Regions from separate parts of the Kitasatospora sp. NPDC059327 genome, predicted to be linked through region 1. Evidence: riboswitches for the same ligand, from Rfam matches in the RefSeq annotation. Region 1 holds a riboswitch; each other region holds the start of a gene.
What was found. A riboswitch is a leader RNA that binds a small molecule or an ion and turns the genes downstream of it on or off. The one in region 1 is predicted to bind cyclic di-AMP.
Positions count from the first base shown of each region.

Region 2: it holds a riboswitch for cyclic di-AMP, as region 1 does, so the genes downstream of both, ACFXHB_RS01650 (hypothetical protein) here and ACFXHB_RS26990 (M23 family metallopeptidase) in region 1, are expected to answer to the same signal.
Region 3: it holds a riboswitch for cyclic di-AMP, as region 1 does, so the genes downstream of both, ACFXHB_RS40390 (transglycosylase family protein) here and ACFXHB_RS26990 (M23 family metallopeptidase) in region 1, are expected to answer to the same signal.
Region 4: it holds a riboswitch for cyclic di-AMP, as region 1 does, so the genes downstream of both, ACFXHB_RS37060 (transglycosylase family protein) here and ACFXHB_RS26990 (M23 family metallopeptidase) in region 1, are expected to answer to the same signal.

Region 1 is NZ_JBHYYB010000050.1:32,980-40,344, reverse strand. It holds gene ACFXHB_RS26995 (hypothetical protein) at 1-629, shown strand, start outside; gene ACFXHB_RS26990 (M23 family metallopeptidase) at 684-1,541, opposite strand; cyclic di-AMP (ydaO/yuaA leader) riboswitch at 1,554-1,710, opposite strand; gene ACFXHB_RS26985 (YiaA/YiaB family inner membrane protein) at 1,956-2,246, shown strand; gene ACFXHB_RS26980 (alpha/beta fold hydrolase) at 2,320-3,195, shown strand; gene ACFXHB_RS26975 (TetR/AcrR family transcriptional regulator) at 3,228-3,797, shown strand; gene ACFXHB_RS26970 (SpoIIE family protein phosphatase) at 4,130-6,415, shown strand; gene ACFXHB_RS26965 (sensor histidine kinase) at 6,618-7,365, shown strand, end outside.
Region 2 is NZ_JBHYYB010000002.1:95,528-102,892, reverse strand. It holds gene ACFXHB_RS01665 (TetR family transcriptional regulator) at 1-173, shown strand, start outside; gene ACFXHB_RS01660 (alpha/beta hydrolase) at 484-1,626, shown strand; gene ACFXHB_RS01655 (hypothetical protein) at 1,690-2,019, opposite strand; cyclic di-AMP (ydaO/yuaA leader) riboswitch at 3,169-3,333, shown strand; gene ACFXHB_RS01650 (hypothetical protein) at 3,336-4,607, shown strand; gene ACFXHB_RS01645 (hypothetical protein) at 4,697-5,257, opposite strand; gene ACFXHB_RS01640 (IclR family transcriptional regulator) at 5,468-6,265, opposite strand; gene aceB (malate synthase A) at 6,467-7,365, shown strand, end outside.
Region 3 is NZ_JBHYYB010000132.1:11,602-18,966, reverse strand. It holds gene ACFXHB_RS40390 (transglycosylase family protein) at 1-991, opposite strand, end outside; cyclic di-AMP (ydaO/yuaA leader) riboswitch at 978-1,138, opposite strand; gene ACFXHB_RS40385 (hypothetical protein) at 1,531-3,690, shown strand; gene ACFXHB_RS40380 (hypothetical protein) at 3,809-4,717, opposite strand; gene ACFXHB_RS40375 (DUF397 domain-containing protein) at 5,232-5,477, shown strand; gene ACFXHB_RS40370 (ATP-binding protein) at 5,784-6,305, opposite strand; gene ACFXHB_RS40365 (helix-turn-helix domain-containing protein) at 6,721-7,365, shown strand, end outside.
Region 4 is NZ_JBHYYB010000102.1:6,254-13,618, forward strand. It holds gene ACFXHB_RS37045 (DUF501 domain-containing protein) at 1-121, opposite strand, end outside; gene ACFXHB_RS37050 (septum formation initiator family protein) at 93-590, opposite strand; gene eno (phosphopyruvate hydratase) at 741-2,027, opposite strand; gene ACFXHB_RS37060 (transglycosylase family protein) at 2,271-3,194, opposite strand; cyclic di-AMP (ydaO/yuaA leader) riboswitch at 3,200-3,370, opposite strand; gene ACFXHB_RS37065 (cytochrome P450) at 3,659-4,921, opposite strand; gene ACFXHB_RS37070 (SDR family NAD(P)-dependent oxidoreductase) at 5,080-5,514, shown strand; gene ACFXHB_RS37075 (MazG family protein) at 5,622-6,641, opposite strand; gene ACFXHB_RS37080 (hypothetical protein) at 6,726-7,319, opposite strand.

The DNA of each region.
Region 1 (7,365 bases):
GGCTGCTGCGCCGGGCCGATCTGGTCACCTGGCCCCGGCTGTACGCGCTGCTGCTGCGCGCGGACGGCGTGGACCTCACCGACCTGGAGGCGGTCCGGGGCTGGCTGACGGCGTTCCGGGAGCTGGCGCCGGAGGACCGGCTCGCCGCGTGCGAGGGGTTGGAGGCGGCCGGCGAGCTGGACGCGGTGGACGACGGGGGCTGGGGCGACGCCCGGGCGATCAGCGTCGGGATGGCCACCGACGGTGCCCGCCGGCTCCTGGAGCAGGGGCTGATGCGGCGCAGCTACCGCAACCTGGCGGAGCTGACCGCGCTGGGCCGACCGATGCCCGACGAGCTGGCCGGGGACTTCGGGGCGTTCGAGGAGGCCGCCGTGGAGGCGGCGCTGGACCTGGCCGGCGAGTGGACGGTACCGGGGCTGCCCCGGCTGCTGGTGGAGGAGTTCCCGGAGCTGGCTCCGGAGCCGGGCCAGGAGGAGATCGACGCGTACCTGGCGCAGCTCTCCGAAGCCCCCGACGGAGCCCCCGACGACGCAGCCGACGACGCAGCCGACGAGGGGGTCGAGCCCTGGGAGGCCGAGGAGGCCGACGGGACCGGGGCGACCGAGGTCCGGGACGCCCCAGGGGTCTGAGACACGCCGGTGCCCCGGCCGTCGTGGTGACGGCCGGGGCACCGTGGCGTGCTGTCAGGGGGTGATGCCGCGCTGCTCGAACCAGGTCTCCGGGTCGACCGGGGCGCCGCCACCGGGGCGGACCTCCAGGTGCAGGTGCGGGCCGGTCACGTTGCCGGTCGCGCCGACCTTGCCGAGCTGCTGGCCGGGGACGACCTTGCCGGAGCCCTTGATGATCGAGGAGAGGTGGCAGTACCAGATCTCGGTGCCGTCGGGCAGCGTCTCGACGATCCGGTAGCCGTACGACCCGGCCCAGCCGGCCGAGGTGATGGTGCCCTGGCCGACCGCGTACACCGGGGTGCCGGTGTCGGCGGCGAAGTCCAGGCCGGTGTGCAGGTGGGCCCAGTAGGAGGCGCTCTGGCCGTAGTGGGCGGAGAGGTCGTAGTCGCGCACCGGCAGGTTGATGGCGGCGAGCTTGGCCTTCTCGGCCGCCTCGGCGGCGAGCTTGGCCTCCTGCTGCTGGGCGGCGCGCTTGGCCTCGGCCTCCTTGGCGGCCTGGAGGCGGGCGCCCTCCTCGGCGGCGGTGCGCTGGCTGTCGGCCTGCAGCTGGATCCGGGCGGCGAGGGCGAGGCCCGGGTCCGCGGAGAGCGCGACCGGCGTCTCGTCCGGGGCCTCGACGGCCGGGGCGGCGGCCGGGGTGGCGGAGGCGAAACCGGTCGCGCCGAGGGTGGCGGCGACGGCGGTGACGCCGAGCAGCGGAGCGGTGCCGCGGGTCTGACGGGGCATCCGGTGCCGGTTGGCCTCGGCGGCCTGCGGGCCGCCGTCGGCGGGCCCGCCGAACTCGCCCGGGTGGGCGGGCGGCCAGGGGTGGTCGAGCAGCTGGGTGCCGGCGGGGGAGCCGGGCAGGTGTGCCGGAGAGTGCGACGACGCCACGGAGGCGCGCTCCTTTCCTTCCTTCGCGCCTACCGGGTTAGCTGACGGGTTCGGAGCAGGAAGGTCTCCTACGGCTGGGCGGGCCCGGCCGATTCACCCCAAGGAACGTGGTTCCCCGGCTCCCTGGCCTGCCCGGAGGCCGGCCGGCGGGATTAGGCGACGGCGCACGGTGCCGTCTGGGTACGGCGTTGCGGACCGCGCTGCGTTATCAAACGTTAATCCTAGGAGCCCCTGATTCCAAGCCGTCCGTTCGGGACAGCCGGATACAACTCGGACACCGCGCGACCCGATGGGCGTTTTGGGCGGATTGGCGGCAACTGACACTACCGAACGTGATTGGACGTCAACGAACGACCCCCTATCTGAGTACTCCTACTCATGTGCGGCCCGGACCGGCGCCGCCATCCTGACGCCATGAACGCACCGATGCAGTCACGCACCACGGCCGCGTACTACCTCCAGGCCGTCCTCTCCTTCGCCCTCTCCGGCGGCGCCCTCGCCGTCGGGATCGCCTACCTGCCGGTCGGCGGCTGGACCCGCGCCTTCCTCGCGATCGGACTGCTCTACACCGTCACCTCCGCCTTCACCCTGGCCAAGGTGATCCGGGACCGGCAGGAGACCAACGAGATCGTCACCCGGGTGGACCAGGCGCGGCTGGAGAAGCTGCTCGCCGAGCACGACCCGTTCAAGGTGGAGGGGGTCTGAGCATCGACGCCGGGGCACGCCGGGAGCCCGGCCGCGGACCCGCTTGACGGCTAAGACTATTAGCCTTAGCTTTATGGCTATCGGCACACAGTCGATGTCCCGGCGGACCGAGGAGGCCCCCATGCCCGGCACCTTCACCCCCAGCACCCAGTACCTCGACGTCCCCGGCGGCCGGCTGGCCTTCGACGACACGGTGCGGGGCGACGGCGCCCCCGTCGTCCTGCTCCCGGGGATGCTCGACAGCCGGGCCGCGTACCGGCACCTGCGCCCGCTGCTGGTGGCCGCGGGCCACCGGGTGATCACCCTGGACCTGCGCGGCTTCGGCGAGTCCTCGATCGACTGGGACGACTACTCGCCGGCCGCGATCGCCACCGACGTGCTCGCCCTGCTGGACCACCTCGGCATCGGCCGCGCCGCGCTGGTCGGCAACTCCTACACCGGCGCGACCGCGGTCCGGGTGGCCGGGGACGCGCCCGAGCGGGTCGCCGGGATCGTCCTGCTGGACGCCTTCGTCGAGAACCTGCCGCCCAACGCGCTGCGGCGCGCGATGTTCGGCGTGATGGGCGCGCTGCTGGTGCACTCGCCCGCGTTCTGGGGCCTCTACCACCGCAGAATGGCCTACCCGACCGCCAAGCCGGCCGACTTCGACGCCTATGTGGACGGACTGGTCGCCGCGATGCGCACGCCGGGCCGCAAGAAGGCCACCCGGGGCTACGTCCGCGGCGACTCCGCGCCGACCGGCTGGACCGCAGCCGTGACCTGCCCGGCGCTGGTCGTGATGGGCAGCGAGGACCCCGACTTCCCCCGGCCGGAGCTGGTCGCCGACCGGCAGGCCGCCGCGCTGAAGGGCCGCAAGGTGATGATCGAGGGCGCCGGGCACTACCCGATGGCCGACCACCCGCGGGCCACCGCCGACGCCCTGCTGCCGTTCCTCGCCGAACTGGCCTGAGCCCCGCCCCTTCCACGCACGGAGACCGCACCATGCCCCGAGTCGGACTGACCCCCGAGCAGGTCGTCGACCACGCCCTCGCCCTCCTCGACGAGCAGGGGTCCGAGGCCCTCACCCTGGCCGCCGTCGCCGGCCGCGCCGGGGTGGCCACCCCCTCGCTGTACAAGCACGTCAGCGGCGGACTCGCCGAACTGCGCCGGCTGATCGCCGTCCGGGTCACCGAGGAACTGGCCGACCGGCTCGCCGAGGCCGCCCTCGGACGCGGCGGGGACGACGCCGTCGCCGCCGTCCTGCGCGCCTACCAGGGCTACGCCACCGAGCACCCGCAGCGGTACAACGCGCTGCCGCAGGCCCCGCAGCCGGACCAGGACCTGACCAGGGCGGCCGGCCGGCTGGTCGGGGTGATCATCGCGGTGCTCCGCGGCTACGGTCTGGACGGTTCCGAGGCCGTGCACGCCGCCCGGACCGTCCGCTCGGTGGCCCACGGCTTCGCCTCGCTGTCGATCGGGGGCGGCTTCCAGCTCGCCGAGGACCTCTCCGACACCCAGGACCGCCTGATCACCCTGCTCACCGGCGGCCTGCGGAACTGGCCCACCGCCTGAGGCCCGCGCCGCCGAACCCCCGCCCGGTGCCGGCCCCGCCGACGCCCCGACCGACGCCCCGACCGACGCCCCGGGGCAGCGGCCCGGGGCAGCGGCCCGGGGCAGCGGCCCGGGGCAGCGGCCCGGAGCAGCGGCCCGGGGCAGCGGCCCGGAGCGATCACGCCGGCCGCCGGCCGGCCCCGGCGCACCCCCTGGTCAGGGCGGCCGACCCGGCCCCGACCGACGGGTGACCGCCGGTACCGGTGCGCCGTCCGGGTCACCCGTCACCCACTTGAGAAATAAGGTATGAAGAATTGAGTGCCCCCTAAGGCAACGGAAAGGCCGGGATTCCCATGGACCTGACCTCACCGTGGCTTCCCCCCTCCGAGGACGAGAGCCGGACGCCGCGCAGCAGCCCCACCGCGCGCAGCGCGATGCGCTGTGTCCGCTTATTGCTCGGCTGCGCCAGCGCCGCCGAACTCCTCGGCACCGTCCTCGCCGAGGGCCCGAGCTGGATCACCGGTGAGGGCTCCGCGCTCTACCTGGTGGATTCCGCCGGAATGCTCCGGCTCACCGCCTCGCACGGACTGCCCGACTGGGCCCACGAGCGGTACAGCCTCGTCGACCCGGCGAGCGAGCTGCCCGCCGCGATGGCGCTGCGACTGCGCCGCCCGTACCTGCTCAGCCCGGAGCGCACCAGCGTCGACTACCCCAACCGCAACGCCGGCATGGGCACCGGCATGGTCGCCCTGATCACCCTGCCGATGATCGTCGACGAGCGGCCCATCGGCGTGCTCGCCCTCGCCCTCGCCCACCGGGGCACCGTCCCCCGCCGGGACCTGGACGTCCTGGAGACGCTCGGCGACGCCTGCGCGCACCGGCTCGCCCACCTGCTCGACAGCGCGCGGGCCGGCGCCCGCCCGGCCGGGACGGCCCGCCCGGCCGGCGACACCGCCGCCGGGGCGGGCGGCGACCCGGCCGCCGGCCTGGCCCACCCGCTGCTGTCACTCGCCGTGCGCTCCGCCGGGCACGGCGCCTTCGAGCGCGACCTGGTGACCGGCGAGACCTACTGGGACGCCACCGCCTACCGGGTGGTCGACCGGCCGGTGCCGCCCGAGGGTGCCCCGGCCACCGCCCCCGACCTGGACCGGCTCGTCCACCCCGAGGACCTGCCGGAAGTGCAGGCCGCCCTCGCCGAGGCGCTCGCCACCGGCGGCCCGTACCGGATCGAGTACCGGGTGCCGCGCCGGGGCGGCGGCGCGATCCGGATCGAGGAGACCGGTGAGGTGATGCTGGACGTGCACCGGCGGCCGGTCCGGATCGCCGGGCTGCTCGCCGACCTGGACCGCGCCCGCGCCCCCGAGGAGGAACCGCCCCCCGGTGCGGCGGGTGGTGGTCCCAAGGCCGTCGGCGCCCGCTCGGCGCTGCTGCTGGCGCTCACCCGGGCGCTGTCCCGGGCGGTCACCGTCCGGGACGTGACCACCGCGGTGACCGATGTCGCCCGGCCGGCGTTCGGCGCCGCCAGCATCGTGCTCGACCTGGTCGACGAGGGCCGGCTGCTGCCCGTCTCGCACACCGTCTACGGCGGTCCGCGCCGCACCGAGCTGACCCGGCTGGCCGACCTCTCCGAGGGCGTGATGCAGCACTCGCTGGCCCGCTCCTCACCCCTGTTCAGCGAGCCCGGCCCGGCCCGGCGCAGCGGTGGCGGGCCGCTGACCCCGGCCTCCTGGGCGGTGCTCCCGCTGGTCGCCTCGGGACGGCAGGTCGGCTCCTGTCTGATCACCTTCTCCACCGAGCGGACCTTCGGCCGCGAGGACCGCACCCTCTACTCCGCCTTCGCCGGCATCCTGGCGCAGTCCCTGGAACGGGCCCGGCTCTACGACATCCACCACCACCGGGCCACCGAACTCCAGCGCGCCATGCTGCCCCGCACCCTGCCGCGACTGCCCGGGCTGGCCAGCGCCGCCCGCTACCTGCCCAGCACCGAGGGCATGCAGATCGGCGGCGACTGGTACGACCTGCTCCGGCTGCCGGACGGCCGGATCGGTCTGGTGATCGGCGACGTCCAGGGCCACAACGCCGAGGCCACCGCCGTGATGGGCCAGCTGCGCAGCGGCCTGCGCGCGTACGCCACCGACGGCCACGACCCGGCCGCCACGCTGGCCAGGACCAGCCGGCTGCTGTCCGAGCTCGACACCGACCTCTTCGCGACCTGTCTCTACCTCACCCTCGATCCCGCCGACGGCAGCCTGCGGGCGGCCCGGGCCGGGCACCCCTCGCCGGTCCGGATCGCGGCGGACGCCAAGGCCGTCGAGCTGGACCTGCCGGGCGGTCCGCCGCTGGGCGTGGACCCGGGGATGCCCTACCAGCTGGCGGTCGGGCACCTGGCGGTCGGCGAGACGCTGCTGGTCTACACGGACGGGCTGGTCGAGGACCGCGAGGAGGACTACGACGAGTCGGTGCAGCGGATGCTCGGCGGCCTGGAGCTGTGGGCCCGGCAGACCGGACCGGTCGGGCTCGGCCCGACCGCCGCCCTGGACCGGCTGGCCGATCTGCTCACCCTCAATGTGACCGAGCGCCGTTCCCGGCCGGACGACGTCGCCCTGCTGCTGCTGCACCGGAGTTCGCCGGTGCCGTGAGCGGGGCCTCGTCCACCGGCGGTACCCAGCCGGCACCCAGGTGACGCGGAGGCGCGCGGCCGGGCGCCTCCGGCGCGGGCCGTCCGGGCTCGAAGGAGGTCTGATTGGCGTCGTATTGACGGGATATTGACGAGATCCAGTCAGTTGGCGAGATCCGTTCACACCTTCGTAGGATCATCACCCTAGAATTCGCGGCGTGACGATGACTCAGTGGTGCGCAACGGCAACCGGCGTTCTCGCCGCCCTCGCCCTCGTGGCCGCCGCCCGCTACCGCGCGGTCTCCGTCACCCAGCGCCGCCGGGCCGACCGGCAGCAGCGCGACAACAACCGCCTCAGGGAACAGCTCGCCGCCCAACTGGCCCACCGCGGAACCGAGCTGGCCGCCGTCCAGCAGGAGCAGGAACTCAACGCCTCCACCCAGCGGGCCTTCCTCAGCGTGGCCCGCCGGATCCTCGTGATGGCGCACGACCAGCAGGCCCTGCTGGACGAGATGGAACGCACCCACGACGACCCGGCGCTGCTGGAGGGCCTGCTCAAGGCGGACCACGCCGCCGCCCAACAGGCCCGGCTCGCGCAGACGCTGGCCGTCCTCTGCGGGGCCCGGGCCGGGCGGCACTGGCCCGAGCCGGTCCCGCTGGAGGACGTGGTGCGCGGCGCCCAGTCACGCATCCTGCCCTTCCAGCGGGTGGTCGTCCGCAGCCGGATCGAGACCGCCGTGGTCGGCGCCGCCGCCGAGGCGCTCATCCACGCCGTGGCCGAGCTGCTGGACAACGCCACCCGCTACTCGCCGCCCAGCACCCAGGTGTTCGTCACGCTGATGCCCGTCCACAACGGCGCCGTCGTCGAGATCGACGACGGCGGCGTCGGCATGCCCGAGCAGGCCGTCGCCAAGGCCGCCTCCGCGCTGGCCGGCGGCACCTCGCTGGAGGTCTCCCGGCTGGGCGAGGTAC
Region 2 (7,365 bases), on a different contig from region 1:
AACTGGAGATCCGGCTCGCCGCGGCCGCCGCGACCACCGCCATCCGGGTGGCCCTGGAGGAGTGGGCCTTCTCCGACGCCCCCGCCGCCGGACCGGGCTCACCCCAGGAGTTGGGCGCCCGGTGCATGCGCGAACTCACGGCCGGACTTCGCCTCTGGAGCAGCGTCAGCTGACGCATCCCCAGCTTCCTTCCCCCCTCGTGATGCCATCCGCCGTCGTGCACCCGTCGGGCACCCGCCGTGCACCCGCCGTGCGCCCGTCGGACACCTGCCGGCCGCCTGTCGTCCGCCCAACGGCGGCCCCGCCGTCGGACCGGCCCGCGCTCCCCGCTGGTCGGCGGGTCCGGACGGGCTCGGTGGAGCGCTAGGGTTGTTGATCGCGCCTCGGCGGCGGCTTCCGCGGTGGACGGGGGAACCGGGGCGGCCGTCCCGGGTGTCCCTACAGCGGGGACGAGGGAGTTCGAGGCGTGGGAGCAAGCAGGACATGGGTCTGACGAGCCACAAGGTGTTGGCGCTGACCGTATTGATCGCCGTCGTGGTGACGGCCGCCACGGTCTGGCTCTGGCCGAGACTGGCGAAGAAGTCCTGGCAGGCGGTGCTCGGCCGGATCGGCGCGCTGCTCGCCACCCAGCTCACCGTGCTCGCGGCGCTCGGCCTGGTGGCCAACAACTACTTCGCCTTCTACAGCAGCTGGGACGACCTGCTCGGCACCGGTGACAACGGCCCGGTCGTCATCCAGAACAAGGCGGACGCCTCCGGCCGCCTGCAGGTGGAGACCATCGGGCACGCCTCGGTCAAGGGCGGCGGGGCGCTCGGTCGCGACCCCCGGCAGTCCGGCGAGATCCGCGAGGTCCGCATCGACGGCGCCGCCACCAGGCTCTCCACCGAGGGGTACGTCTATCTGCCGCCGCAGTACTTCCAGCCGGAGTACGCGCAGAAGCAGTTCCCGGCGGTGATCGTGAGCACCGGCTTCCCGGGCATCGCGAAGAACCTGGTGACCCGGCTGAACTACCCGGGCGCGGCGCTCAAGCTGCTCCAGGAGGGTCGGATGCAGCCGACCGTGATGGTGCTGATGCGCCCCTCGCCCGCGCTGCCGCAGGACACCGAGTGCGAGGACATCCCGGGCGGCGCGCAGTCGGAGACGTACTTCACCAAGGACGTCCCGGCCGCGATCCAGGCCACGTACCGGGTCTCCGCCGACCCGCAGGCCTGGGGCTTCATGGGGAACTCGACCGGCGGCTACTGCGCCCTCAAGCTCGCCATGCGTCACCCGGAGGTCTTCCCGACCGCCGTCTCGCTCTCCGGCTACTACCAGGCCGCCGACGACCCGACCACCGGGGACCTCTTCAAGGGAAGCCAGCAGCGCCGCAACGAGGCCGACCTGATGTGGCGGCTGAAGAACCTGCCGCACCCCGGGGTGTCCGTGCTGCTGGCCGGTACCCGGGAGGGCGACGGCGACTACCGGCGGGACACCGAGGCCTTCGTGGCCGCCGCGCACCACCCGATGAAGGTCTCCTACAGCATGATGAAGACCGGCGGCCACAACTTCGAGACGTGGAGCAGGCTGCTGCCGTCCTCGCTGGAGTGGCTCTCCCAGCACCTCAAGGTGCCGGACCACGCCGTTTGACCGGGCAACCGCTCGGCCGGCTCAGGCGGTCGGCCTGAGCCGTCGGCCCGTCCGTCCGTCGGCTCAGGCCACCGGCTCCAGCGTCCCGGTGTGCAGCTCGCCGACCCGGCCGCCCTCGCCCTCGTACGTCCAGAACGCGCGCACCGTGAGCTTGCCGAGGTCCATCACATGGCTGACGGTGATGCCGCTCTGCTCGGTCCAGCTGACGAAGTACAGTTCGGGCCCGATCTCGGCGATGTGCAGCGCCACGTCCTCCCACTGGCCCGCCGACTCGCCGAGGCCCTCCCAGCGCAGCCGCTTGCCGTCGGGCGAGTAGGCGTTGCGGAAGGCCGCGCCGTTGTCGACCTGGAAGAGGTAGGTGCGGCCGGCGAAGGCGGGCAGGGGCGCGGTCATGGCGGGACGGGTCCTCGTCTCTTGTCTGTGCGGTACGGCTGAACCCCCAACCTATCGGACCGGCCGACCTTCGCGGCGAACTTGCGGGCACCCCGCCACGGGGCCCGACGCCACGGGGCCGGACGCCACGCGGTCCGGCGGTCGGGTGTGGCACCGGCACATCGGCGCCCCGGCGGTCCGGCCGTACGGTGCCGGCACCGGCCCACCGGCCCACCGGCCCACCGGCCCACCGGCCCACCGGCCCACCGGCCCACCGGGACGCGGGCCCGGTCCTGCCCGCGCCCGACCAGGGAGCCGCCGATGCCCTGCCGCACCGTCCGCACCGAGAACCCCGGCGTCGCCCGACGCCCCCGCCCGGCCCGCCCCCGCCCGGCCCGCCCCCGCCCGGTCCGCCCCCGGTGGTCCGCCCGCCGCCGTCACCGCCGTCCTGACCACCCTGCTCACCGTCGCCGCGCTGCTCCTCGGCGCACCACCGGCCACAGCGAGAGCCACCACTCCCACCGCCGCCGCCGCGCCCCCGGACACCGCCGCCCCCGCCCTGGAGGCGAGCTTCCCGGCCCCCGGCAACGGCTGGGCCAAGGTCGAGCGCTACCTCGACACCACGCCCGGCTTCCGTGCCGAGCAGTACCCGCCCGACGGTCGCGGCGACCGGGACGGTGCCCGCCTCACCTGGTTCGGCGGAGTCCCCCGGCCGTACTCCGGCCGCTTCCTGCTGTACTCCGCCGCCGGCTGGGACGCCGGCACCCGGGCGACCCCCGTGCTGCTCGTCCACGGTGCCAACGACAACGCCGACCGCGCCTGGGCCGCCCCCGACGCAGGGGGCGGCTGCGGTGCCGCCGGGGCGTCGGCCTGCCCGTCCACCGGGCTCGCCCAGTACCTGGCCGCCGACGGCCACCGGGTGTTCGCGATCGACTTCGCCCACAAGCAGGGCGACAACCTTCTCCAGGCACAGGCCGTGGGCGGCAGTCGCCGGTGCCGCCAACTGATCAACTCCACCGCCCACTTGATCAACTCGACGGTGCTCCACTGTGAGCTGCGCGACAACATCCCCTCCGGAGTTGTCGCCTTCCGGACGGCCTGCCTAGCCTGCACGGGTCCGCCTTCGCGGACCCCGCCGTCGGGACGCCGAGTCCTGTCCACCCGCCGGCCGGCAGTCGAGCACCACAGCGGACGGGAGCGGGGGACCCAGGTCAGTGCCCGGCCCGCGCGCTCCCGCGTGCGGACCGAGGCTAGGGGTGAAGCCGCTCCACAGGCGGCCGGGCGACCTCTGCCCGAACCCGACAGCTCACCTCGCAGGCGTCACAGAGGACACCGCCATGCAGAAGCCTGCCCGGCGCGCGACGCCGCGTCACGCCCGCCCCACCCACCGCGGCCGCCAGGCCGCCCTCGCCGCCACCGGCGCGCTCGCCATCAGCGGCGCCGGCCTGCTCGGCGTCCCGGCCCTGACCGGAGCCCAGGCGGCCACCGCGCCGACCGTCACCCAGGACAAGCTGGCCCCGGCCGCCATGGTCGCGGGCAAGGCCTCCACGGCCTCGCTCACCGTCCACTCCTCGGCCTGCTTCACCGCGAAGACGCTGGGCGTCGGCGTGCGCGACGGGGCCGGCCGCAACCTGGACTTCCCCGGCAACGTCGCCAACGCGCGGATCTGCCCGGGCGGCCTGTCGATCACCACCGGTGCCCGCACCCTGCCGGTCGGCACCTACACCCAGTTCGGCTTCTGGCAGGACTCCGCGGGGGCCTGGCACAACCTGCCCTCGCAGCGGCTCGTGGTCTCCGACGGCACCACCACCCCGTCGCCCACGCCGACCCCCACGGCCACGCCGACCCCCACGGCCACCTCCACGCCCACCCCCTCGCCGTCGGCGACCGCCACGACGAGCACCCCGGCCACCACCGCTCCCGTCGCCGGCAAGAAGCTCACCTGGTCCGACGAGTTCAGCGGCCCGATCGCCTACGGCTCCCGCTGGACGGGGGACAAGAGCAGCGCGTACCGCTACGGCAACCACAACCCGGACGACAACAAGCTCGACTGGCTGAACAAGAACAACGTCAGCGTCTCGGGCGGCGTCGCCACCTTCACCGCCAAGCCGGGCGCCAACAAGCTGGAGAACGGCAAGCAGTCCTGGGACACCGGGCTGCTCACCACCGAGTACTCCGGCGAGGGCTTCCAGGTGAAGACCGGCGACTACGCCGAGACCCGGGTCAAGCTCCCGGCCGGCACCGGCGCCTGGCCGGCGCTCTGGACGTGGAAGAACGGCAACGGGGAGATCGACTCCTTCGAGTACCACCCCGACAACCCGAACCTGCTGGAGCTCACCAACCACGTCAACCCGGGCCACCTGTACTACACGGACGCCAAGGCGATCGCGAAGGACGGCTGGGTGACCATCGGCACCTCCTACGGCGCCAACTCGGTCGACTGGTACGTCAACGGCACCAAGGTCTACTCGGACGGCAAGGGCGTCGGCGCCAACTGGTCGGCGTACCTGATCCTCAACCTCTCGCTGAGCGCGGGCCAGTACCACCCCGCGCCGACGGGCACCGCCCCGATCACCTTCGCCGCGGACTACGTCCGCGTCTACCGCTAGGCGGAACGACCCGGGCCGTACCGTCCTGGGCCACCACGGCTCAGCACGGTACGGCCCGGGTCGGCCCGTCACGGGCGGCCGGGCCCGGCTCAACCCTCGGTGGTCTCCACGACCTGGATCGTGAACGGCTGCCGGTTGTTCGCCTCGTTGCGGTCGTCGTCGCCGCGCACCGCGACGTAGCCGCCCGCCAGTTCGCCGAGCGGCACGGTGGCGGCCAGCCGCAACGGGATCAGCGCGGTCGCGCTCCGGAACTTCGGCAGCCCGGCCGGGAAGGTGCAGCGCACCCGGTGGCCGTTCTGGAAGGTGTAGCAGTCCTCCGGGAAGAACGGCTCCTCGGCCGTCACCCCCTCCGGCAGGGTGATCACCACGGTGAACGGGGAGGCCGTCCGGTCCGGGCCGCGGTTGGCGACGAAGGCGTGCAGCGTGGTGGTGCCGCCGGGCACGGCGGGGTCCGGGTCGAGCCGGACCACCTCCAGGTCGGAGTCGGACGGGGCCGGTACGGCGACCACCGCCCCGGCGGGCTGTTCGGCGTTCGGCGCGGGATCGTCGGCCGGACAGGCCAGGGCCGTCCCGCCGACCATCGCCACCAGGGCGCACCCCGTCGTCAGTGACCTGCTGATGAAACCCCGTACGGACCGTCTCCGTGCCATGGCCGCTCACCCTGCCCTCGCGTTCCGGCGCCCCGCGCCGTCGCGGAGCGCGCCCGCACCCAGCGTGACCGACCGGCCTGCCGCCGCCGCTCCAACCCGCCCGGGGGCCGCCCGAACGGGCGAACCCCGGTACCGGAAGCCGCCGGGCGAGGACGGCGGGGTCGCCGGATCCGGCGACCTCCCGCCCGGGGCACTGGAGATGACGCCGCGTCAGGGCGCCAGGACCTGCCCCAGCCGGGCCGCGATCTGGTGCATCACGGGCACGAGCGAGGCCGCGCCCGCCTGCTCCTCCAGCGCCCGGATCCGGGCCTCCGGGCCGGACACCGAGAGTGCCGTCGGGGTCGGCGCGCCCGGTACCGCGAGCGCGATGCAGCGCACCCCGATCTCCTGCTCCTGGTCGTCCACCACGTAGCCGCGCTCGCGCGCCTCCGCCAGCTGGGCCAGCAGCTCCTGTGGGTCGGTCACGGTGTAGGAGGTGTGCGCCGGCAGCGGGTTGGGGCCGAGCACCGCCCGCGCCTCCTCCTCGGGCAGCTGGGCCAGCAGGGCCTTGCCGACACCCGTGCAGTGCGGCTGCACCCGGCGGCCGACCTCGGTGAACATCCGCATCGAGCGCCGCGACTGCACCTGTCCGACGTACACCACCTCGCCGCCCTCCAGGACGGCCAGGTTGGCCGTCTCGCCGGTGGCCTCCATCAGTTCGGCCAGGTAGGGGCGGGCCCAGCTGCCGAGCAGCCGCCCGGCGGTCTCGCCGAGCCGGATCAGCCGGGGCCCCAGGGTGTAGCGGCGCGCGGTGTCCTGGCGGACATAGCCCTGCTGCACGAGGGTACGAACCAGGCGGTGGATGGTTGGCATGGGCAGCCCGGAGGAGGTGGAGAGCTCGCTGAGCGTCGCCACACCGCCGGCATCGGCCAGCGCCTCCAGGAGCAGGAAGGCGCGCTCGACGGACTGCACGCCGCCGCTCGCGCGGTCCGTGCCCGTCGTCGATGCTGTGTCGGGGGTCGCGACCACCGGCGTTCCCTTCGCTGTCGGGAGAGGAGTAGAGTCCCTGCGATCACCTCAACAAACCGTTGAAATTCTGTATCGCGGAAACTAGTCTCCACCTTACAGAATCGAACCCCCCACCACGTGGGGTTCAGATCGGTTCAGATCAAGGAAGTTCCCACCGGAACTCCCTTCGCCATGCTCAACCGTCTTAGGAGTGTCCTGCTCATGGCTACAGATCAGGGACCCGCCGGCGTCTCCCCCGCCGCTCCGGTCGTCACTGTCGCCGGTCCGCGAGTCCACCGGGCCGAGGAGGTGCTCACTCCGGAGGCGGTCGCTTTCGTCGTCGGCCTCCACCGCGCGTTCGAGGACCGCCGGCAGGAGCTCCTGGTGCGCCGCAGGACCCGACGGGCCGAGATCGCCCGGGCCGGCACCCTGGACTTCCTCCCCGAGACGGCCGCTGTGCGGGCGGGCGACTGGACGGTGGCCGAGCCCCCGCGCGCCCTCCAGGACCGCCGGGTCGAGATCACCGGTCCCACCGACCGCAAGATGGTCATCAACGCGCTCAACTCCGGCGCCCGGGTCTGGCTCGCGGACTTCGAGGACGCCACCTCGCCGACCTGGGAGAACGTGGTCAGCGGTCAGATCAACCTGATCGACGCCTTCGAGGGCCGGATCGACTTCACCTCCTCGGCCGGCAAGGCCTACGCCCTCAAGCCCGCCGCCGAGCTGGCCACCGTCGTGGTCCGCCCGCGCGGCTGGCACCTGGACGAGAACCACCTGCTGGTCGACGGCCGGCCGGTCGCGGGGGCCTTCCTCGACTTCGGGCTCTACTTCTTCCACAACGCGGCGCGGCTGCTCGCGCGCGGCGCCGAGGACCCGAACTCCGGCCCCTACTTCTACCTCCCGAAGACCGAGAGCCACCTGGAGGCCCGGCTCTGGAACGACGTCTTCACCCACGCCCAGGCCGCGCTCGGCATCCCGCACGGCACCGTCCGCGCCACCGTGCTGATCGAGACCATCACCGCGGCGTTCGAGATGGAGGAGATCCTCTACGAGCTGCGCGACCACGCGGCCGGGCTCAACGCGGGCCGCTGGGACTACCTGTTCTCGATCGTGAAGAACTT
Region 3 (7,365 bases), on a different contig from region 1:
AGACGGCGGCGGCCATGCTGCCGGTGGCGGCCTGGGCCGGGGCCTCGGCGGCCGGGGCCGGGGTGGCCGGGGCCCCGGTCTGCGCGGCCGGCTCGGCGGCGGTCGTGGTGGAGCCGGCGGCCTGGCCGGTCTTGCCCGAGGAGCGGTTGAACCAGTCGAAGCCCTGACCGGACTCGTTCGAGGCCTGCGCCTTGGCACGGTCGCCCAGGCTCAGGCGCTGGCCCGGGTAGATGACGTGCGGGCCGGCGGTGAGGGAGCCGCGGTTCAGCTCGTACAGCCGCTCCCAGCCGCCCTGGATGTTGTTCTTGTCGGCGATCGAGGAGAGCCAGTCGCCGGCGACCACGGTGTAGTCGCCGGCCTTGGTCCCGGTGTCCTGACCGGCGGCCTGGCGCTGGTACTGCTGCCAGTTCTGACCGCCCCGCGACTGCTGGGCGGAGTCGCCGGCGGCCGGGGCGGCCTTCGGGGTGGCCGCGGGCGCGGCCGGCTTGGCGGCGGGGGCCTGGGTCTGTGCCGGGGCCGGGGCCGGGGTGGCCTTCGGGGCGGCAGGCTTGGTGGCGGTGGCGGTGGCGGTGGCGGTGTCGACGGCGGCCGGGGTGCCGCCCTTGGTCAGACCGGCCTTGACGGAGCAGACCGGCCAGGCGCCGGGGCCCTGCGAGGCGAGCACCTTCTCGGCGATCGCGATCTGCTGGTCCTTGGTGGCGAGGTCGGCGCGGGCGGCGTACGCGGTGCCGCCGAACGCCGCCCAGGTGCTGCTGGTGAACTGGAGGCCGCCGTAGAAGCCGTTGCCGGTGTTGATGCTCCAGTTGCCGGTGCTCTCGCACTGGGCGACCTTGTCCCAGGTGGCGACCGAGGCGGCGGAGGCGGTGCCGGAGGTGAGGCAGGGGACGGTGAGGCCGATGCCGACGACGCCGAGGGTGGCGATCGCGCGGCGGGTGCGGCCGGACAGGCGGGTGCCGTTGGTGGGCAGCATGAAGACGTGGTCCTCTCCCACGCCTGCGAGGTGAGCTGTCGGATTCGGGCTGGAGTTGCCCGGCCGCGCTGTGGACGCGGCTTCACCCCTAGCCCTGAACCGGTTCGCGGACCGGTCCCGGGCGACTTACCTGTGGTTCCCCCGCTCCTGCCGCGGTGCGTTCTGCGCTGCCAGCGCACCCGACGGCAGGACTCGGCGTTGCGGGTGGGCTGGGTCCGTGTGGCCACGAACGGGGAGCACGTTAAGCAGACTTAAGTTCAATCCGCAAACATGTGTGATGCACGTCACGGTTTGCGAAACGGGTGGTGAATGGCTGTCCACCATGATCAGAAATGACCGATTTCGGGCAACGCCCGTCGGAGTCACGGCAACTGCCTATGCTTCAGGGCGTCAGGATCGACGCGGCCGTCTGGGGGGAGGGCTACGCAACGATGGCCATGGACGAGGACCCGCGGGCCGGCCGGCCCGCCGCGCGCGCCCGTGGAGCGCACCGCAGGGCAAAACACCGCAGAGCGGACATCCCGCCCGTAGAGCCCCGAACTCCCGTACCTCGTCGGACGATGCTGCGCTGGCTCGCCGTCGGCACGGTGTTCGCGGCGGTCGGCGGCGAGGAGGCGCTGCGACGCTCCCTCGGCGGCGGCGCCGAGCCCGTGGCGGCCGTCCAGGGCCCCGTCCCGGCCCCGGCGGCGGACGGCACGCCCGCCGGGCACCTGCACGGCGCCCCGTCGCCCCGCTCGTCCCCGGGGACGTCCGGTCCCGGTCCCGGCGCCACGTCGGCGGGCATCCCCGAGGGCGCCGTCACGCCCGGAACGCCCGCCGCCGCGCCCGCCCCCGCGCCCACGCCGGACCAGGGCGGCCGCCGCTGGTCCGATCCGGCCGGCTGGGGCGGCCGGGTGCCCGGCCCGCGGAGCGCCGTCCGGATCACCGACCGGGTGCTGCTCGACACCGACGCCACCGTCGGGTCGCTGCTGGTCGAGCCCTCGGGCGCGCTCACCTTCGCCGCCGACCGCAGCCTCACCCTCGCCGCGGCCGGCAACGTCGAGGTCCGCGGCACCCTCGCGCTCGCCCCCGACGGCGCCGCCGTCCACACCGTGCGGTTCCCCGCGGTCGACGAGCGGCGGTTCCGGGGTGACGGCATGAAGGTGGTCGACACCGACGTCGGCCTCTGGGTCACCGGCGCCGGGTACCTGCGGCTGGACGGCGCCGCCAAGACCGCCTGGGTGCGCGCGGACCGGGCGCTCGCCGCCGGCGACACCACCGTCAGCCTGGCCGCGCCGCCCACCGGTTGGCTGCCCGGTGACGAACTGGCCGTCACCCCGACCGGCCCGCCGAACGAGGACGGCTTCTCGACCCGCTACGACCTGGCCGTCGTCCGGTCCGTCAGCGGATCCACCGTCACCCTGGAGGCACCGCTCCAGTACCCGCACCCCCGGGTGAGCGCCGGTGGCGGCGTCACGGTCGGCGCCGAGGTGCTCAACCTGACCCGCAGCGTGCGGGTCGAGGGCACCGCCGGGGGCCGCGCCCACGTCCACCTCACCAGCAGCCGCCGGGCCGACCTGCGGCACGCGGCGCTGCGCTGGGTCGGCCCGCGCGCCGACACCGAGGAGTCCTGGAAGGGCCCGGACGGCAGCGCGCCGGTCACCGCCCCGGTGCTCGGCCGCTACGGGCTGCACTTCCACATGCTCGGCGACACCACCCGGGGCACCGTCGTCGAGGGCGTGGTGGTCCGCGACGCGGGGAGCCACGCCTTCGTCCCGCACGCCAGCCACGGCATCACCTTCCGCGGCTGCGTCAGCCACGACACCTGGGAGGATGCCTACTGGTGGGACGGCCCGCTGGACACCCGCACCCCGCAGCAGCCGTCCGACGACATCGTCTACGACTCCTGCGTCGCCTCCCGCACGCGGCTGGAGCCCAATCCGCGCGCCTACCGGCTGGCCGGCTTCAACCTCGGCGCCGGCACCGGCGGCAAGGCGGTGGACTGTGTGGCGGTCGGCGTCCAGGGGGCCGACGGCGCCTCCGGCTTCGAGTGGCCGGAGAACAGCGAGGGGGTCTGGACCTTCCAGCGCTGCCTGGCCCACAACAACCTGCGGAACGGCATCTTCGTCTGGCTGAACGCCCGGCAGCACCACGTGGTCACCGAGTTCGCGGCCTACCACAACGGCGGGTGGGGCATCGAGCACGGCGCGTACCTCAACGACTTCGACTACACCGCGAGCGTGCTCTACGGCAACGGCGCCGGGGGAGTGGCGCTGCACGCGCTCGGCCGGGACACGGGGACGCTCTTCGACGGGTTGCTGATCGACGCCGCCGGGCAGAGCGACTTCGGCGTCTCCACCGCCCGGCACGAACTCGCCGGGGTGACCGTCACCTTCAGCCGCAGCCGGATCACCGGCCACCGCCGGGCCGGGATCGCGTTCCGCGCCACCCCCGACGGCAAACCGGACGACGTCCTCGTGCTGGACTGCGAGTTCGGCGGCAACGAGCTCTGGATCGACCCGGAGTCCGCGCCGCCCGCGAACCTCCTGCTGCGCCGGGCCGGGCAGGCCGAGGTGCTCCAGGTGCGCAAGGCGGACGGCGGGGGCGCCGCTCAGCCGCGGTGGAACGCGACCGGGGTACCGGTACCGACCTTCGCCGCGCAGTCCCGGCCGGTGCAGGTGCCGGCGTTGCGGCTGAGGGACGCCGCGGCGGTCACCGGCCGGGTGGGCGGGCGCTCCTGAGGCGGGTGCTCCCCGGCGGGCGGGGGCCGTTCCGGGCGGCGTCCCACCCGGCCGGGGCCGACCACACGTCGAGGGCCCGGAGCGGGTGCGCTCCGGGCCCTGCGGCGTTCGTGGTCCGCTACTCGGCGGCGGCCTCCGCGGCCTCCTGGGCGGCGGCCTGCTCGGCGTAGGCCTCGGGCGCGACGGCGGGCAGCACCGCCAGGTAGGTGGAGGCGATCAGCTGGCCCACCGTCGGGTAGGCGCCGAGCGGCGCGGCGCTCGGGCAGCCGGTCTCCTCGGCGGCGGTGGCGAGCAGCTCGGAGTCCGCCTCCGGGCCGATCACCAGCGGGGCCAGCGCGGGGCGCTGGGAGCCGGTCTCCTTGAGGTGCGCGACGGCGGCGGCCACCGAGCCGGGCACGTCGAGCGCGGCGGCGACGACCGGCACCGCGAGGCGGGCGGCCAGCAGCACGCCGGTGATCCCGGCGGCCGCGGCGGCCTCCTCGCCACCGACCGTGGTGAGGACCACGCCGTCCGCGGCCGTCGCGATGGCGAACAGCCGGGCGCGGTCGGCCCGGGCCAGTCCGGCCTCGGAGAGGCGGACGTGGACGGCTTCGGCGAGCAGCGGGTGCGGGCCCAGGACGTCGGTGACGTGGGCGCCGTACTGGGCGGCCAGCGCGTGCAGTTCGGTCAGGAAGTCGTGCGGGCCGGGAACCAGCGGCACCACGACCGGAGCGGGCAGGCCCGCTTCGGCGGCGTGCGCCAGCAGCTCGGCGACGGTGTACTCGTCACTGCCGGGCGCGCTCTCGCCCGCGACGTCGGTGAGGTAGCCGGCCGCGGTCTGCACGCCGTTCTGCTCGCTGCGTACGATCGAGAGCAGTTCCTCGACGACGGAACGGGACTCCGGCCCGGCGGTCGCGGGCACCGCGAGCACCAGGGCCGGGGAGCCGGTCGGGATCTCGGGGCGCTCGGGGCGGCGGTGGCGCCCCCGCGCACGGGAGCCTGGGGTGCGGACGGGCAGTGGCGCGCCCGGGATGGCTGCGGTGCTCATGGCGGAGATCGTAGGACATCGGCCGGCCGAGGCTGCAGTCGGCTGCCGTGCCGGGAGGGGCGGGCTGCCCGAAAACCGGACATACCGTAACCAATCCCTGTGTGGCCACCACTTCTCCCTGAGACGTGACGGGAGGTGCGTCGCGTTGCGGCGGTGGCACGTGACATGTCTCACAGCATGCGGACGGTCTGACGGAGTGTCACGGCGGTGCGACTGCGGGCGTCCGAAGATCAACATTCAGCGGGTGGCCGCCTACGGGCGGTTATCGGAGTCCTACCGGTTCCATCGGGAATGTCCGCTTACGTTCCCTCAGGTGTCGGGGCGGTGAAGAGTTCCGATATGTCGACGAAAGGCCCGTGCACCTGCAACGTCCCGTGCTGATGCACGTGCACTGGAGCTATCATCACGTCAAGTGAGGCGTTGTGCCGGGCCGGTACGGGGCCGGTCCAGTCGTTCGGCCGAGTGCCGGGGCGCCGAGCTGGACGACCACTCCGGAGCTCTTCGGGAGATTTCTATGCACGACAGGTACGACACGTACAACGGGATGGCGGCCGCGGACCTCAAGGACGTGGTCTGGCAGAAGAGTCTGCACAGCAACTCTCAGGGCAACTGCGTCGAGTTCGCCGCCCTCCCGGGGGGCGACGTGGCGATGCGCAACTCACGCTTCCCGGACGGCCCGGCACTGATCTACACCCGGGCCGAGATCGCGGCGCTGCTGCTGGGCGCCAAGGACGGGGAGTTCGACCACCTGGCGGTCTGAGCGGTCGTCCTCTTCACCATCGGGGGGCCGTCGTGGGTGCTGACACCACGACGGCCGTTGTCTTCTCCGGCCGTCCGCCCCGTGGTGGGCGCCGTCCGGGTGCCGCCGGAGCGGCTGTCCGGCCAGGGGTGCTCGCCGGGGCTGCCGCGGGTCGGGTGGCCGGCGCGGGCTGCCGGGGCGGCGCGGGACGCCGGCCGCGGTGCCGCCGCGGCGGCTGCCGAGTGGCCGTGGCAAGGGGTGTGCCAAGGGGTGTGCGGGGCCGCAGGCCGGGAGTGGTGTGGTCCTCCCCGGAGCCGCGGGCCACTGCTAGGCCGAGCGACGATGCCGTCCGCCGAGTTCCGGAAGCGTGCCCGCCTCGGACTCGAACAGGGCCCAGACCACCTTGCCGCCGCCCAGCGGGTGCCAGCCCCAGGACCGGCTGAAGGAGTCCACCAGGTGCAGCCCGCGGCCCGACTCGGCGACGAAGTCCGCCTCCCGTGCCACCGGCCCGGTGCTGCTGGGGTCGCTGACCGCGCAGACCACCTGCGGCGCGCGGTGCACCAGGCTTATTCGGATCGGCAGTCGCCCCTCGGGCCCCGCCTGCGTGGGAAAGTCGTAGTCGTCGAGCGCGTTGCCCGCCGCACCGGGGCACGCGCCGATCGCGTGCCGCAGCGCGTTGGTCACCAGTTCCGAGGCCACCAGCGCGACGTCGTCGAACAGCTCGCTCAGTCCCCAGCGCTGAAGAGCGGTCCTGGCGAAGTCGCGCGCGGTTCTGACGGCTTCGTAGCGAGGGGCGAGCGTACAGGTGACCACATGGGGATCGACTGCCAAAGCCGTACCGGTGCTCATGAAGAGCTCCTCCCATAAGGGGGCGGACACGGCTGGACCCGCCGGGGTCATGCCGGTCACCTCCGACTCGCTAGGCCGCGCGGCCGCCCTCGACCAGGCGCGCGCGCACACGAACGCCCGGTGGCGCGACGGCGCTGCCGGGCTGGTGCGCGGAGTCGCGTGTGGGGTCGACGCGGAGCCCGCGGGATTGCCAGGGATGTGCAGGTGCACGTGCACCATGGTCCTCTGCGCTCACTGCAGATGCAAGAGTCGATTCACGTGCAGTCGTTCAAATGGCATATGCAAGCGCCGGATGCACGTGCATCCTGGTGTGTGGAGTGCAGAACTGATAGGAACATCCGTCAGTATCGGCACCGTGAGCGCTCAACTGATGGCAGACTGTGCGCTGTTTGCCCTAGGTGGAGGTTTCGACCGCATGACCACAGTTCAGCCGGGCGGCGGCTCGATGGTCCGCCGGATCCTCCTCGGCTCCCAGCTGCGCCGGCTCCGTGAGGCGCGCGGCATCACCCGCGAGGACGCGGGCTACGCGATCCGCGCCTCCGAGTCCAAGATCAGCCGGATGGAGCTCGGCCGCGTCAGCTTCAAGGAGCGCGACGTCGCCGACCTGCTCAGCCTGTACGGAGTGGACGACGGCGGCGAGCGCGAGGCACTGCTCGGCCTGGTCCGCGAGGCCAACAAGTCCGGCTGGTGGCACAGCTTCAACGACGTGCTGCCGGGCTGGTTCCAGACCTACGTCGGCCTGGAGGAGGCCGCCGCACTGATCCGCCAGAGTCGCCCGGTGATCAGCGAGGAAGAGGTCGAGCGGCGGGTCAGCCTGCGGCTGCGCCGCCAGAAGCTGCTGACTGAGGGCAGCAGCCCCCGGCTCTGGGCCGTCATCGACGAGGCGGCGCTGCGCCGGCCGGTCGGCGGCCCCAAGGTGATGCGCGGTCAGGTGCAGTACCTGATCGACATCGCCGAGCAGGCCAACGTGGTGATCCAGGTGATGCCGTTCCGTTTCGGCGCGCACGCGGGGGAGTCCGGTGCGTTCACCATCCTGCGCTTCCCCGAGCAGGACCTCGCC
Region 4 (7,365 bases), on a different contig from region 1:
AGCGGTGCGCCACCGAGCGCAGGCCGCGCGGGACCCGGCCGAGCTGCGCGGCGATGGCCGCGACATCGGTGTCGGAGACGGAGGGGTGGTTCTCAGTGGTCATGGGGGGAGCTGGCTCCAGCAGAGGCAGGGGCGGGTGGAGAGGGCGGGGCGACGGCGGCGGTGTCGGCGGCGTCCACCGAGTCCCAGACGCTCGCGTACCAGGGCTTGGCGGCCTTCGCCGGCCCGGCGGCCGTGCCGTCGGACGAGGCGGGCGGGGCGACGGAGGACGGGGTGGCACCCTGGCCCGCCGGATCCACCGCAATGTACGGGGTCTCCCCCGGCATCGCGTAGTGCAGCCGGTTGCGGGCCTGCGCCTTGACGTACTCCGGGTCCTGCCAGCGGGCCTTCTCCCGGCGCAGCTGGTCCACCTGCTGGCGGGCGTGCTCGGCCTTCGCCCGCTGGGCGGAGATCTCGGAACGCTGGGAGATGAACTGCCTGGTCGGATAGGCCAGGATCGCCACCAGGGAGCAGAGCACCAGGACAAGGACGGTCGCCCGGCTCGTGAAGCGAGGCCGGGCGGCAAAGCCCGGGATCCTCCAGCCTGCCATCTCCCGTATCCCCTCCTGGTCGCGACGGTGCCCCGCCGTCCACCCTACGGGGTGAACGGCGGGGCACCGGTCAGGCTTGCGCTACTGGGCGCGCTCGGCCCTCGTGCTCGGCCGCGGCGACGCCTCCCGGCAGCGGCCGCTCGGCGAGGACTACTCGGCGGCGCGGAAGCGCGGGAACGCGCCGCGGCCGGCGTACTCGGCCGCGTCGTCGAGGATCTCCTCGATGCGCAGCAGCTGGTTGTACTTGGCGACGCGCTCGGAGCGGGCCGGGGCGCCGGTCTTGATCTGGCCGCAGTTGGTGGCGACGGCGAGGTCGGCGATGGTGACGTCCTCGGTCTCGCCGGAGCGGTGCGACATCATGCAGCGGTAGCCGTTGCGCTGCGCCAGCTCGACGGCGTCCAGGGTCTCGGTCAGCGAACCGATCTGGTTCACCTTGACCAGCAGCGCGTTGGCGGTGCCGGTCTCGATGCCCTTGGCCAGGCGGGTCGGGTTGGTGACGAACAGGTCGTCACCGACCAGCTGGACCTTGTCGCCCAGCTTGACGGTCATGGCCTTCCAGCCGTCCCAGTCGGACTCGTCCAGCGGGTCCTCGATGGAGACCAGGGGGTACGCGGCGACCAGCTCGGCGTAGTACTCGATGAGCTCGGCGGCGGAGATCGCCTTGCCCTCGAACTGGTAGGCGCCGTCCTGGTAGAACTCGGAGGCGGCGACGTCCAGGGCGAGCGCGATGTCCTTGCCGGGCACGTAGCCGGCCTTCTGGATGGCCTCGGTGATGAGGTCCAGGGCCTCGCGGTTGCTGTCCAGGTTCGGCGCGAAGCCGCCCTCGTCGCCGAGGCCGGTGGACAGGCCGCGCTCCTTCAGCACGCCCTTGAGGGTGTGGTAGACCTCGACGCCCCAGCGGACGGCCTCGGAGAAGGACTCCGCGCCGATCGGAGCGATCATGAACTCCTGGATGTCGACGTTGGAGTCGGCGTGCGAGCCACCGTTGAGGATGTTCATCATCGGGACCGGCAGGACGTGCGCGTTCGGGCCGCCCAGGTAGCGGAACAGCGGCAGGTCGCTGGCCTCGGAGGCGGCGTGCGCCACGGCCAGCGAGACGCCCAGGATCGCGTTGGCGCCGAGCGAGGACTTGTCCGGGGTGGCGTCCAGGTCCAGCATGGCCTGGTCGATCAGGCGCTGCTCGGTGGCGTCGTAGCCGACCAGCTCGGGGCCGATCTGCTCGATGACGGCCAGGACGGCCTTCTCCACGCCCTTGCCGAAGTAGCGGTTCTTGTCACCGTCGCGCAGCTCCAGCGCCTCGAAGGCACCGGTGGAGGCACCCGAGGGGACAGCGGCACGGCCGGTGCTGCCGTCGTCGAGGCCGACCTCGACCTCGACCGTGGGGTTGCCACGCGAGTCGAGAATCTCACGGGCTACGACGACATCGATGGACGGCACGAGGCATCTCCTAGCGGAAGCAGGTCCGGCTGACGATGGGTGCGGTCGGCCGGACGATTGCGGAGTCGTTACGACCAGAGCCTAACCGCACGGGCTCTCGGGACCACGTCGACCTCGGTCCCGTCTCAGGGTGTGGCCCGGCTACCCGCCAGTAGTTCACCTGGTTGCCCCAGAGAAACAGGCCAGATGCGGACGAAGGGGACCGGATCGGCCCCCTTCGTGGAATCACCGCACCGACGGGCGTCAGCCGAGGTCGAGCACCTGGCCCGGGAGAATCAGGTTCGGGTCGGTGCCGACGGCGCCGCGGTTGCCGTCGTACAGCGCCTGCCAGCCGCCGGACACGCCCTGGGCGGAGGCGATGGTCGACAGGGTGTCACCCGACTGGACGGTGTAGCCGTGGCCGGCGCGCTGCTGGGCCGCGGCGGGGGCGGCCGGAGCGCCGTGGGCGGCGGCCGAGCCGCCGGCCTGGCCGGCGTACTGCTGGTAGACGTCCTGGTGGCTGGTCCAGTACCAGGCGCCGCCGCTCTGGTACCAGAAGACCTTCGTGTCGGCGTCCCAGCCGGACTGGCCGGAGAAGCCCGGGGTCCGGTCCTCCTGGTACGAGTTCTGCTGGTACGTGTTCTGCTGGCCGGCCGCCTTCGGGGCCTGCTGCACCGGCTTCGACGCGGGCTTCTGGGCCTGCTGCTGCGCGGGCTTCTGATCGGCCTTCGACCGGGCGGGCTTCGACTGGGCCGGCTTCGACGCGGTCGGCGCGGCGTCCTCGGAGGTGTCGACCGACGCCTGGGCGCCGCCCTTGCTCAGACCGGCCTTCTGGGAGCAGACCGGCCAGGCACCCGGGCCCTGGGAGTCGAGGACCTTCTCGGCGACCGAGATCTGCTGCGCCCTGGTGGCCTGGTTGGCCTGCGGCGCGTACGAGGTACCGCCGTACGCCTTCCACGTGCTGGGCGTGAACTGCAGGCCACCGTAGAAGCCGTTGCCGGTGTTGATGCCCCAGTTGCCGCCGCTCTCGCACTGGGCGACCGCGTCCCAGGTCGAGGCCGGGGCGGCGGAGGCGCCGGTGGCGGTGAGGAGCGGCAGCGCGAGTCCGACGCCGGCCACCCCGGCCACGGCGATGGCCTTCTCGGCCTGGGTACGACGGCGATGACGGCCGGTTCCGACGAAGAGCATGGGGACGTTCCTCTCCGCACGCCTGCGAGGTGAGCTGTCGGGTTCGGACCGGGAGGTGGCCCGGCCGCGTGGCGCGCAGGCTTTCTGCCCGCGCGGGCGGCTTCACCCCAAGCCGTGGGGGACGGCAACAAACCTGGTTCCCCCGCCCCTGCCCAGGGTTCTGGTCGGTTTCCCGTGACGCGGCGGGCAGGATTCGGCGTTCCGCGCACGAGGTCCGCAGCTGCGAACTCCAGGGAGGGTAGACAGATCCTCACATCAATAACAAGCTCATATCGCAGGTATCACACATAAATTACGGCGCGTGGCCGATCGCCTACCAACGACGCCCCTATGTCCTGGTTGATGGTGGTTCATGTCCCGCGTGCGGGCGTGACGGCGACACCCCGTCAGTGGTCGGCTGCCCGAAGGGGCGGCATCCGGACGCGGTTCGGGGCAATCGCCGGGCGGATTGCCCGGAGTCCGGTCTAGGGTTCTTCGGACCGCTTCTCGGGAGTGAATTCCACCGGGAGGTCGCGAAGTCCACGCATGATCAGACCACCGCGCCAGCGGAGGTTCTCCGGGCTCTCGGCGAGTCGCAGATCGGGCAGCCGGGTGAGCAGGGTGGCGAGCGCCGACCGACCCTCCAAACGGGCCAGCGGAGCGCCGATGCAGTAGTGGATGCCGTGCCCGAAGCCCAGGTGCGGATTGTCGGTCCGGGCCAGGTCCAGGGTGTTCTCGTCGGCGAACCGCGCCGGGTCCCGGTCCGCCGCCGCCAGCACCACCAGCACCGGGTCACCGACCGGGATCTCCACTCCGCCGATGGTCAGCGGGCTGGTCGCGAACCGCCAGGTGGCGAGCTCCACCGGCCCGTCGTAGCGCAGGAGTTCCTCGATCCCGGTCTCCAGCAGGCCGGTCTCGCCACGGGCGATCGAATCCTGCAGCAGCGCCCGCTGCCCGGGGTCGCGGAGCAGCGCGTAGGTGCCGTTGCCGATCAGGTTGACGGTCGTCTCGAAACCGGCGAAGAGCAGGATGAAGGCCATCGCCGCGGCCTCGTTCTCGGTCAGGTGCTCACCGTGGTCACTGGCCCGGATCAGGCCGGAGATCAGGTCGTCCCCGAGATCGGCCCGCTTGCGGTGGATCAGCTCCGCGAGGTAGGCGCGCATCCGCTTGACGGCGCGCCCGACCCCGCCGCGCTGCCCCCCGCCGTGGCGGATCATCATGCCCGCCCAGTCCCGGAAGTCGTCCTGGTCCTCGGCCGGCACGCCGAGCAGGTCGCAGATCGCGTAGATGGGGAGCGGGAAGGCGAACTCGTGGATCAGGTCCGCCGAGCCGCGCTCCGCGAAGCCGTCGATCAGCCGGTCGGTGAGCTGCTGCACCCGGGGCTCGAACTCGGCCACCCGGCGCGGGGTGAACGCCTTCGAGACCAGCCGGCGCAGCCGGGTGTGGTCCGGCGGGTCGATGTTCAGCAGGTGGGTCATCAGATTGGCCTGACGCTCGCCCGGGATACCGACCCGGCCGGCGCGGTGGGCGTGCCCGCTGTGGTGGAGCGGGTTCTTCGAGAGCCGGCTGTCGGCCAGCGCCTGCCGGGCGTCCGCGTACCTGGTCACCAGCCAGGCGTCGACGCCGCTCGGCAGGGTGGTGCGGTGCACCGGCTCGTGCTCCCGCAACCACGCGTACGCCGGGTACGGGTCGGCGGCGAACTCCCAGGTGAAGAGCGGCGGGCGGGCTGAATCGGGCTGAACTGGCATGTGTCGACCGTATCCGGTGGGCATCCTCGGCGCGGCAGGCGTGAGCCTGGTCACCTGAGGGGTAATCCCTGTTGCGGGGGATCAGGACCTGCCTACGATCCTCCGCAAGCACAACGCGTGGGCGCCGGTGCGGAGCCGCCCACAGGGAGGAGCGCACCATGCGGGTCACCGGGGAAGTCGTGGTCATCGCCGTACTCGCCGGCGGGTCGGGAGCCGACCTCGCCCGCCGGTTCACCGCCGCGGGCGCCGCCGGCATCCTCATCGCCGACCAGCAGGTCGGAATCGCCGAGGACCTCGCCACCGAGCTCGACCGGCCGGGCTGCCCGGTCGTCGGGGTCTGCGGGGACATCCGCCGCCCGAGCGACATCGCCGCCCTGGTCGACACCACCGAGAAGCACCTCGGTCCGATCGACCTGTTCTGCGTGGCCGGGCCGGAGGGCGAGCGCGTCGTCTCGCTCGCCGAGCTGCCCGACCACCTCGGCCTGGAGCGGCTCGCCGAGTTGCTCGCCCTGGTCGGCGAAGCGATCGCCGAGGTGGTCGGCGGGGTCGTCCCGGCGCAGCGCCGTGCGGTGAAGGACGTCGCGACGGTCTGACGGACACGGCGGCGGGGTGGCCCGGGGCCGGCCGGGCTCGACGGCCTGTCCTGGCTCGTCGGCCTGTCCGGCGACCCGGGCCGCTCGGGGTAGTCCGGCCACTCGGGCTACTCGGGCTGCAGGCCCTCGGCCGTGCGCACGGCCTCCCGGTAGCCGCGCGCGGCCGCCCGCAGCGCGGCGTCCACGTCCACCCCCGCGTCGTGCGCCCGCTGCGCCACGGCGAGCAACAGCCTGCCCGCCGACTCCCCCGTGAGCTCCGCGGGCAGCTCGTAGGGCGCGTCCGGCACCCCGGTGAACCCGGCCCGGCGCACCCGGGACACCAGCTTCGCCGCGTACGCCAGGGCCGGCAGCCCGGCCGGCACACCGTCCAGCACGGACTCGCGCTCCGACTTCTCGGCGGCCTTCAGGGCCTCCCAGTTCGCCTCCACCTCGGCGGCCCCCTCCGCCTCGACGTCCCCGAACACGTGCGGGTGGCGGTACATCAGCTTCTCGACGATGTCGCCCGCCACGTCGTCGATGGAGAACGCGTCGGTGGGGTGCTCCTCGGCGATCCGCGAGTGGAAGAAGACCTGGAGCAGGACGTCGCCCAGCTCCTCGCGAAGCGTCCCGCGGTCCCCCTCCTCGATCGCCTCGACCAGCTCGAACGCCTCCTCGACCAGGTACTTCACCAGGCTGGCGTGGGTCTGCTCGGCGTCCCAGGGGCAGCCGCCGGGCGAGCGCAGGCGGTCCATCACCGAGACCAGGTCCAGCAACCGCGCACCCGGCAGGTCGTAGGAGCCGGGCAGCACCTCGATCTCGGGCACCTCGCCCGCGCGCTCGACCGCGAGGCGCGCCAGCGCGTCGGTGAGCCCCGGGTCGCCGTCCGGGCCGCCCAGCCAGACCGTGGGACCCGCAGCCGCCGGCTGCCCGGTCAGCAGCCGGGCCAGCGTCGGCGCGGAACCGGGCGCCACCACCTCCACCTCGACCCCGGCCTGCCGCACCGCCGGGAGCTGCGGGTGCGCGGCGTCGCCGGCGAGCACCCGCCCGGCGGACCGCAACGCCTCCCAGGCGGGCCAGGCCAACAGGCCGGGGGCCACCCGGTGGGTGGTGGTGAGCAGGATCAGCTTCGCGCCCGGAGGATTCGTCACACCCCGAACCTACCCGCCCCCGGCGACGCCCCGCCTCCACGTTCTCGCCCCGGCCGGGCCGGCCCCGCTGCCCGGGCGGCGGGCCTACGGGGCCAGCCAGGGCGGGGCGTCGGGGAGGAGCACGGCCCGGTCGGCGTTCCAGGTGCCGTACCGGGGGTTCACACGCGGGTGGAGTGCGGCGGCGGCGTCGGCCAGGGCGAGGCGGACGGCGGCGTCGCCCGCCGGGGTGCCGGCGTCCTGGCCGGCGGCGGCGAGGCGGCCGACGCCCAGCCGGCGCCGGAAGTAGTCGTCGATCCCGGCACCGGGCACACCCCGAGCGGCCATCACCCGGGCGAGCGGACCGGCACCGCCGTACCGGTCCCGCTCCGCCGTGCGGGCCGCCACCACCTCGTCGTCCCGCACCGCGAGCCCGCGGTCGGCCACCGCGCGGGCGATCACCGCGTCGAGCACCAGGTCCGTGACGGCGCTCCGCACCAGTCCGTCCGGCTGCTGTCCGGCGTCCGCGGAGGCACCGCCGGCGGTCCGGCGCAGCTCCGCGACCCGGGCCTCCACCGCCCCCACCGGGATCCGCCGCCCGTCCAGCACCGCCGCCGTCCCCGGTGTCAGCCCGTCGGCTCCGCAGCCGGACAGCGCCGAGGCGGCGAGCAGGACGCCGGCGACAGCGGTCCGACGGTGCATGGCTGGTCTCCGGGGTGGGGTGGCGCGGTGTCCGGGCCGCCTTCCC